Desulfitobacterium hafniense DCB-2: one gene and its partner. The protein of the gene in region 1 binds, or shares a complex with, the protein of each later gene. Links are inferred from orthologs where the notes say so. Each region holds a gene or a part of one and is shown on either strand. Other genes may lie near its edges.

Region 1 (4,035 bases):
CGGACGCCGTCCAAGAAAACGGGTATGCAGCTTTTGTGTCGATAAGGTAGAGTCCATCGACTACAAGGATACACATAAAATACGCAAGTATATTACCGAGCGCGGCAAGATTCTACCTCGCCGTATTTCTGGAAATTGTGCAAAGCATCAACGTCAGGTGACAGTAGCGATTAAAAGAGCTCGCCACATTGCGTTATTGCCTTATATCGTAGAATAAAGAATGAGGGGGAGCTGTTGCTCCCCTTTTTATACTTTCCTTGCAGGAAATCAGTGCCGGATTAGCGAACATTTTTTAGATGGGGATTAATAAGGTTATAACATACGGTACAGTGATAAAATATGACGGGAGGGGCACCCGTGGCTGAAGTCGATATCGTCAAAGGGTTAAAAGCCATTGAAGAGATTAAGGTAGAGATGCTTAAAGCACAGTGGGCCATGCAGGAGGGATCTCTGCGTGGATCGGAAGGAGATACGCTCCAAGGTTTAGCTGATCTTGTTGCTTTAAGCTATTTGCTGACCCGCCGCATGGGGTTCGATTTTTCAAAGTTGGATCGCACTTTATTGCAGCGTTTAGAGGAATGGAAAACCGAGGATCACCATAAAGTAGAAACTCAATGGGGTGATATCAGCTTATTATTAAGCTATCTGGCCCCTGAAGATTGAACGAGACCGCGTTCAGTAATAGATTGGAGCATCGGAATGTACGTCAGTGACCAAAAAACCACCAATACCCTAGCAGTGCTTATCCTGGTGATCGGACCCTGGCTCGGAGTCTCTATGCAGGTTTGGGGATGGATGCTGGATATTCTCTTGCTTATCGCCTTGCTATGGGTTGGACGAAGTGTGGGAAGACAAGGATTGCGCTATGGGCTGGTCTTTTTGATTTCAGGGTATGGGCTGGCCTTGCTTTTCGGTGGAGCTTCTTCTTTCCACTACTTTAGCTTTGTTCCCTGGGCAGCCTTAGTCACCCTATGGGGAATAGGGGCCAATGTTCCCCAGCGGGCTCTTGTTTTCTGGAGTTTAGTCGCGGCAGGGATCCTGGGAGTATTGCCTACCCTGGCCATGCTCATGCAAGGGATTCCCCAGGAAAGCATCCAGAGCTTTGTGCAAAATATGATGGAGCAATACCGTCAGGCGGGCATGCTGGAAAGCTTAAAAACTCAAGGCATATCTGAGCTGGAGCTTCAGTCCTTATTTGAACAAATCGTCAATACTCTGATTATGCTGACTCCCGGTCTGGTAGCCATTACAGCCCTTGCCAAGTGGGGGGCCGTCTATTATGCTTTCCTGCGCTGGATACGGATTTCAGGCCGGGAATACCGTCCTTTTACGGAATGGCGGCTGCCTTGGTATGCTATATGGGGAATGAATTTTGCCATTGTCAGTTACCTTCTGGGCGACCAATTCCAATGGTTGGCTATTAAGAGCATCGGCATCAATCTTATGCTGGTTTACGGAGTCGTTGCTTTTGTCCTGGGAAGCGCTCTTTTTGTTGCCCTGCTCCAAAAACCTTGGTTATCAGGGTTTTTCCGGTTCGTCCTGCTCTTCTCCAGTGTTCTTTATATACAAGTGACGGCTATAGTCTTAATTATCATGGGTTTATTGGATCTGGTGCTGGATTTTCGCCATATGCCCATCCGCAAAAAAGAAGATTCGGATTAACCAGTGCTCAAAGGGCCATGATAGCAGAATGGAGGGTTTTCAATGAAAGTTATTTTAAAAGCAGATGTCAAAGCGTTGGGAAAGAAAGGGCAAGTTTATGAGGTTTCCGATGGATACGCACGAAATTTCCTTTTTCCCAAAGGCTTAGCCGTAGAAGCCACCTCGGGCAATCTCAATGACCTGGCTTCCAAAAAAGCCAATGAAGAGAAGAAGAAAGAGCAGGAGAAGCAGGAGGCTCAAACCCTGGCGGCCAAGCTCAGCTCCCTTTCCATAGAGATCCACACCAAGAGCGGGGAAGGCGGCAGGCTTTTTGGCTCTGTTACCAATAAAGAAATTGCCGAGGCGCTCAAAGCAAGCCATGGCATTAATCTGGATCGCCGCAAGCTGGAGCTGAAAGAACCCATCAAAGCCTTGGGAACCTTTAATGTGCAGGCCAAGCTGCACCCGGAAGTCACGGCACAATTTCAAGTCCATGTCAAAGCATCATGATCAGGCAACTGTGAAAGGGGTCCCTAATGAAAGGGTTATTAAATCATTGGTTTAAAAAGAACGAAACCGAACCAATTCAAGAGGCAGAGGAAACCAACCAACCAAGCAGCCAAGTGGAAGAGCTGAAGGAGGATGTCCGGAACAGCCATGAGCAATGGCATCATGAAGTGGATGCCCTCTATAGTCTGCTCGTTAATTACTACGGGAGCGATAAATTGGTTTTAAAGGCCACCCGCCTGGAAGCTATTCATCTTATCCAATCCGATACCATCGGGGAGCGTACGGCCGGTCTGCTCAAGATCATTTTGGACGATCCCACAGACCGCCCCCTGCCCAGTGAAGAGGAGATTCCTCAGCTTTTGATGGAAATTGAGGACCATTTAGCTGAGCTGATCGCCCGCAGGGCTGTTGAAGACCGTTTGGATAAAGCGGTGGCAGATAAAATGCAGGAGCGGCATGAGGATTATGTCAAAGAAATAAAAAGCCAGCTTCTCAAGGAAAATTCCGGACCGGATAATGCCCAGACCCTCAAGAAATTAGCCCATATCGAAAAGATGAATCTGGTGAAACTGGCCAGTTCTGTTGCGGAGGTACTGCGGCCCCAGGCTGTTGAAGAAATCATCGGCCAGGAAGTTCCCATGCAGTTTCTCCTGGCTAAGCTGGCTACGCCCTATCCCCAGCACATCATTATCTATGGACCTCCGGGTGTGGGCAAAACGTCGGCGGCCCGGGTAGCCTTAGAGGCCGTCAAAAAGAATGTCAATTCTCCCTTTGCCGAGAGTGCTCCCTTTGTGGAAGTGGATGGTACGACCCTGCGCTGGGATCCCCGGGATGTTACCAATCCCTTATTGGGCTCCGTGCATGATCCCATCTATCAGGGAGCAAAGCGGGATCTGGCCGAGACCGGGATTCCTGAGCCGAAGCTGGGTTTAGTCAGTGATGCTCATGGGGGTATTTTATTTATCGATGAAATCGGGGAGATGGACCCTGTCCTTTTAAATAAGCTTCTTAAAGTCCTGGAGGATAAACGGGTTGCTTTCGAATCCGCTTATTATGACCCCAACGATCCTCAGGTGCCTCTTTATATCAAAAAGCTTTTTGAAGAGGGTGCCCCTGCCGACTTTGTGTTAATTGGGGCAACCACCCGGGATCCCAGGGAACTCAACCCTGCTTTGCGTTCCCGCTGTGGGGAGATTTATTTTAATCCCTTGGAACCAAGGGATATTCAGCATATCGTTTCCCAGGCTGCCCAAAAGCTGGGAGCGAACCTGGAGGCCAAAGTACCGGAGGTTATCAGTGAGTATGTCTTTGAAGGCAGGAAGGCCAATACCATCCTTACCGATGCTTATGGACTGTCCCGTTACCGCCATCCGGAACAGGAAGTTCTGGTGAAGGCTGAGGAAGTTTATGAAGTATTGCGTTCAGCCCGGCTTACCCCCTATATCTCCCATAAGGCGGCAGACCGCGGTGAAACAGGAAAGATATTGGGTCTCGGCGTTCATGGTTTTGTCGGTTCCGTCCTTGAGCTGGAGGCTATCGTTTTCCCGGGCCGGGAAGGAAAAGGCACCATCCGCTTCAATGAAACCGCCGGCAGCATGGCCCGGGACGCTGTCTTCAACGCCACGGCCGTGATTCGTTCCCTCACCGGCGAAGACCTCAAAGATTACGATGTTCATGTTAACGTGGTCGGAGGAGGGAATATCGACGGGCCCTCCGCAGGATGCGCCACCACCCTGGCCATCTACAGCGCGTTGAAAAACATACCGCTGCGGCAGGATATCGCCGTCACCGGTGAAATATCCATTCAAGGAAGAGTACGGCCCGTAGGGGGCATTGCCGAGAAGATCTTTGGCGCCAAGCAGGCCGGGGTAAAAACCGTCCTCA
Region 2 (3,524 bases), 4.8 Mb from region 1 along the record:
GGACGGAAACACATCCCCATCTATATTACCGAAGATATGGTAGGGCACAAACTCGGTGAGTTTGCTCCTACACGCACCTACAAAGGGCATGCTGGCAGCGAAAAATCCAGCGGCCTGCGCTAAAAAGGAGGAGTCAACGAAATGCAACAAGCTAAAGCGATTGCAAGATATGTGCGGATCTCTCCTCGTAAGGTGCGCCAAGTTGTCGATCTCATTCGCGGCAAGAACGTCAGCGACGCTCTCGCGATTCTTCAATTCACCCCAAAAGGTGCCACAGAGCCTGTAACGAAAGTGCTGAACTCCGCGGTAGCCAATGCGGAGCACAACTACGATATGGATACCGACGCTCTGATTGTTAAAGAAATTTATGTGGATGAAGGACCGACCTTGAAGCGCATTAAACCTCGAGCCATGGGACGTGCGGATCAGATCCGGAAGCGGACCAGTCACATTACCGTGGTTGTGGTTGAGAAGAAGGAGGGTTAAAACGTGGGTCAAAAAGTAAATCCTAAAGGCCTCAGGGTCGGAATTATCCGTGACTGGGAAGGCCGTTGGTTTGCAGATAAAAACTACCTGGAACTCCTTCATGAAGATTTGAAGGTTCGCAAATTTGTGAAGACCAAATTACAGCAAGCAGGTGTTCCTAAAGTTGAGATTGAACGGGCAGCCAACCGGGTTAAGGTTTCGATTTATGCGGCTAAGCCGGGAATCGTCATCGGCCGGGGCGGTACTGAAGTAGAAAATCTCCGCAAGCAACTGGAAGCCATGACAGGCAAACAAGTGGCTGTCAACATCGTGGAAGTTAAGAAGCCTGAGCTTGATGCACAACTGGTTGCTGAGAGTGTCGCTCAGCAATTAGAGAAGCGTGTGTCTTTCCGCCGGGCTATGAAACAAACCGTACAGCGCACCATGCGTCAAGGCGGTCAGGGAATTAAGATTTCCTGCAGCGGCCGTTTAGGCGGTGCGGAAATCGCACGGACCGAGTGGTACAGTGAAGGGAAAGTTCCCCTCCATACTCTTCGTGCCGACATTGATTATGGATTTGCTGAAGCAAATACCACCTATGGAAAGATTGGCGTAAAAGTCTGGATATATAAAGGAGAGGTTCTTCCCGCCAAGAAGGTCGCTCAGGTGGAAGGAGGAAAATAAATGCTAGTCCCAACCAGAGTAAAGCACCGGAAACAACATCGTGGCCGGATGCATGGAAAAGCAACTCGCGGTAATGTGATTACCTTCGGCGAGTATGGATTAGTGGCTATGGAGCCAGCATGGATTACCAATCGCCAGATTGAGGCCGCTCGTATTGCCATGACTCGTTATATCAAACGGGGCGGTAAAGTTTGGATTAAAATTTTCCCGGATAAGCCGATTACGGCTAAGCCGGCTGAGACTCGTATGGGTAGTGGTAAAGGTTCCCCGGAATACTGGGTAGCCGTGGTCAAACCCGGTCGTGTAATGTTTGAATTGGCTGGGGTGCCTGAAGAGATTGCTAAAGAAGCACTTCGCCTTGCTATGCATAAACTTCCGGTTAAGTGTAAGATTGTACGCCGCGAGGAATTAGAGGGAGGTGACGCAAATGAAAACTAAGAATTTCCGTGATATGACCGATGAAGAACTCCTCAAGGAGATTGATGGCTTCAAAACGGAACTGTTCAATTTGCGTTTCCAACTGGCCACCGGACAACTGGACAATCCAGCCAGAATCCGGGAAGTCAGGAAAGGGATTGCCCGTGGCAAGACCATTCTCCGTGAGCGCGAACTAAAAATTAACCGTGCTTAAGGTTGGAAAGGAGACTTTTTAACATGGAAAGAACCCAACGCAAAGTCAGAGTGGGCAAAGTCGTCAGCGATAAGATGGAAAAAACTATCGTCGTTGCCGTCGAGATGAAAGTCCGTCATCCCCTTTACCATAGAACGATTACTCAAACCAAGAAATTCAAGGCTCATGATGAAAACAATGAAGCTAAGATCGGCGATAGCGTAGTCATTATGGAGACCCGCCCTATTAGCAAGGATAAACGCTGGCGTCTGGTAGAGATCACAGAAAGAGCTGTTGTTCTCTAAGAACTGAACTTTTAATGCGGAAGGAGGGTCAATAGATGATCCAAGTTCAAACTCGCCTCAGAGTCGGAGACAATTCTGGAGCTAAAGAACTCATGTGCATCAAGGTGCTCGGCGGTTCAATGCGCCGTTATGCATCCATTGGAGATATAATTGTCGCTTCTGTTAAAGAAGCAACACCAGGCGGCGTTGTCAAAAAGGGAGATGTCGTGAAAGCGGTTGTTGTTCGTACCAAGAAAGAAATCAAACGCAAAGACGGCACCTATATCCGTTTCAGTGAAAACGCTGCAGTCGTAATTAAAGATGATAGAAGCCCGCGGGGAACTCGTATTTTCGGACCCGTTGCCCGGGAACTGCGTGATAGAGATTTCATGAAAATCATCTCTCTCGCACCGGAAGTAATCTAAGACCCCATACCAGTGGAGGTGAATGAAGTGGCTGCTGTAAAGCAAAAGATACACGTCAAAAAAGGCGATATGGTTATGGTCATTACAGGAAAAGATGCCGGCAAGAAAGGCAAAGTCCTGGAAGTGTTTCCGAAAAAGGGCCGTGTGGTTATTGAGAAAGTCAATATCGTAAAACGTCACACCAAACCCAGTCAAAGCATGCCCCAAGGTGGGATCTTTGAAAAAGAGGCACCTGTCGCCAGTTCAAATGTCATGCTGTTTTGCACCGAGTGCAATAAAGTGACCCGGGTCAGCATGAAGGTAACTGAGGCTGGAAAAGTCCGTGTTTGCAAAAAATGCGGTGTGAACCTGCCCGACAAAAAATAATCGAGAAGGGAGGGACCTTAGTTGGCTCGTCTAAAAGATAAGTTCAGCAGTGAAATAGCTCCTGCATTACAGCAGAAGTTCAACTATAAAAATGTGATGCAAATTCCCAAGCTCGAAAAAGTGGTTATCAATGTGGGCGTTGGGGAAGCCATCCAAAACTCCAAAGCTATCGACGCGGCCGTCGGCGATCTGAGCAAAATCACCGGACAAAAACCCGTTGTAACCCGGGCGAAGAAATCCATCGCCGCTTTCAAACTCCGTACAGGGATGCCCATCGGAACGAAAGTGACCTTACGGGGCGACCGCATGTATGAGTTCGTTGATCGTTTAATGAACGTAGCATTACCTCGTGTTCGTGACTTCCACGGTGTATCCGATAAGGCATTTGACGGACGTGGTAACTATACGCTCGGTATTAAAGAGCAACTCATCTTCCCGGAAATCGAATACGATAAGATCGATAAGGTCCGTGGTATGGATATCATTTTCGTTACAACGGCGAAAACCGATGAGGAAGCTCGTGAATTACTCGGAATGCTGGGAATGCCATTCCGCAAGTAGAAAAAGGAGGGTCCTAGAGCGTGGCTAAAAAGTCTATGATCGTGCGCAATGCACGTCAACCGAAATATGCAGTTCGTCACCATAACCGTTGCAAACTCTGCGGCCGTCCCCATGCATATATCCGCAAGT

What was found. Proteins that work in one complex are often made in the same cells at the same time.
Region 2: rplI (region 1) and rplP share a complex: the UniProt entries of both Bacillus subtilis proteins name them as parts of the 50S ribosomal subunit. The link is inferred for Desulfitobacterium hafniense DCB-2 from one-to-one orthologs.

The regions. Positions count from the first base shown.
Region 1 is NC_011830.1:5,255,080-5,259,114, reverse strand. What follows is about bases 705-3,427. They hold rplI (50S ribosomal protein L9), read left to right. Parts: upstream 705-1,704; coding sequence 1,705-2,151; downstream 2,152-3,427. Other genes in these bases: lonC (Lon family ATP-dependent protease), read left to right, coding at 2,178-3,427; DHAF_RS24580 (DUF2232 domain-containing protein), read left to right, coding at 705-1,662. Outside these bases: rpsR (30S ribosomal protein S18), read left to right, coding at 1-217; DHAF_RS24585 (MazG-like family protein), read left to right, coding at 340-663; more of DHAF_RS24580, read left to right, coding at 700-704; more of lonC, read left to right, coding at 3,428-4,035. UniProt on the Bacillus subtilis protein: Binds to the 23S rRNA.
Region 2 is NC_011830.1:472,269-475,792, forward strand. What follows is about bases 1-2,868. They hold rplP (50S ribosomal protein L16), read left to right. Parts: upstream 1-1,149; coding sequence 1,150-1,587; downstream 1,588-2,868. Other genes in these bases: rpsS (30S ribosomal protein S19), read left to right, coding at 1-123; rplV (50S ribosomal protein L22), read left to right, coding at 142-486; rpsC (30S ribosomal protein S3), read left to right, coding at 490-1,149; rpmC (50S ribosomal protein L29), read left to right, coding at 1,577-1,780; rpsQ (30S ribosomal protein S17), read left to right, coding at 1,804-2,064. Also shown: more of rplE, read left to right, coding at 2,869-3,395; DHAF_RS24870 (type Z 30S ribosomal protein S14), read left to right, coding at 3,416-3,524. UniProt on the Bacillus subtilis protein: Binds 23S rRNA and is also seen to make contacts with the A and possibly P site tRNAs.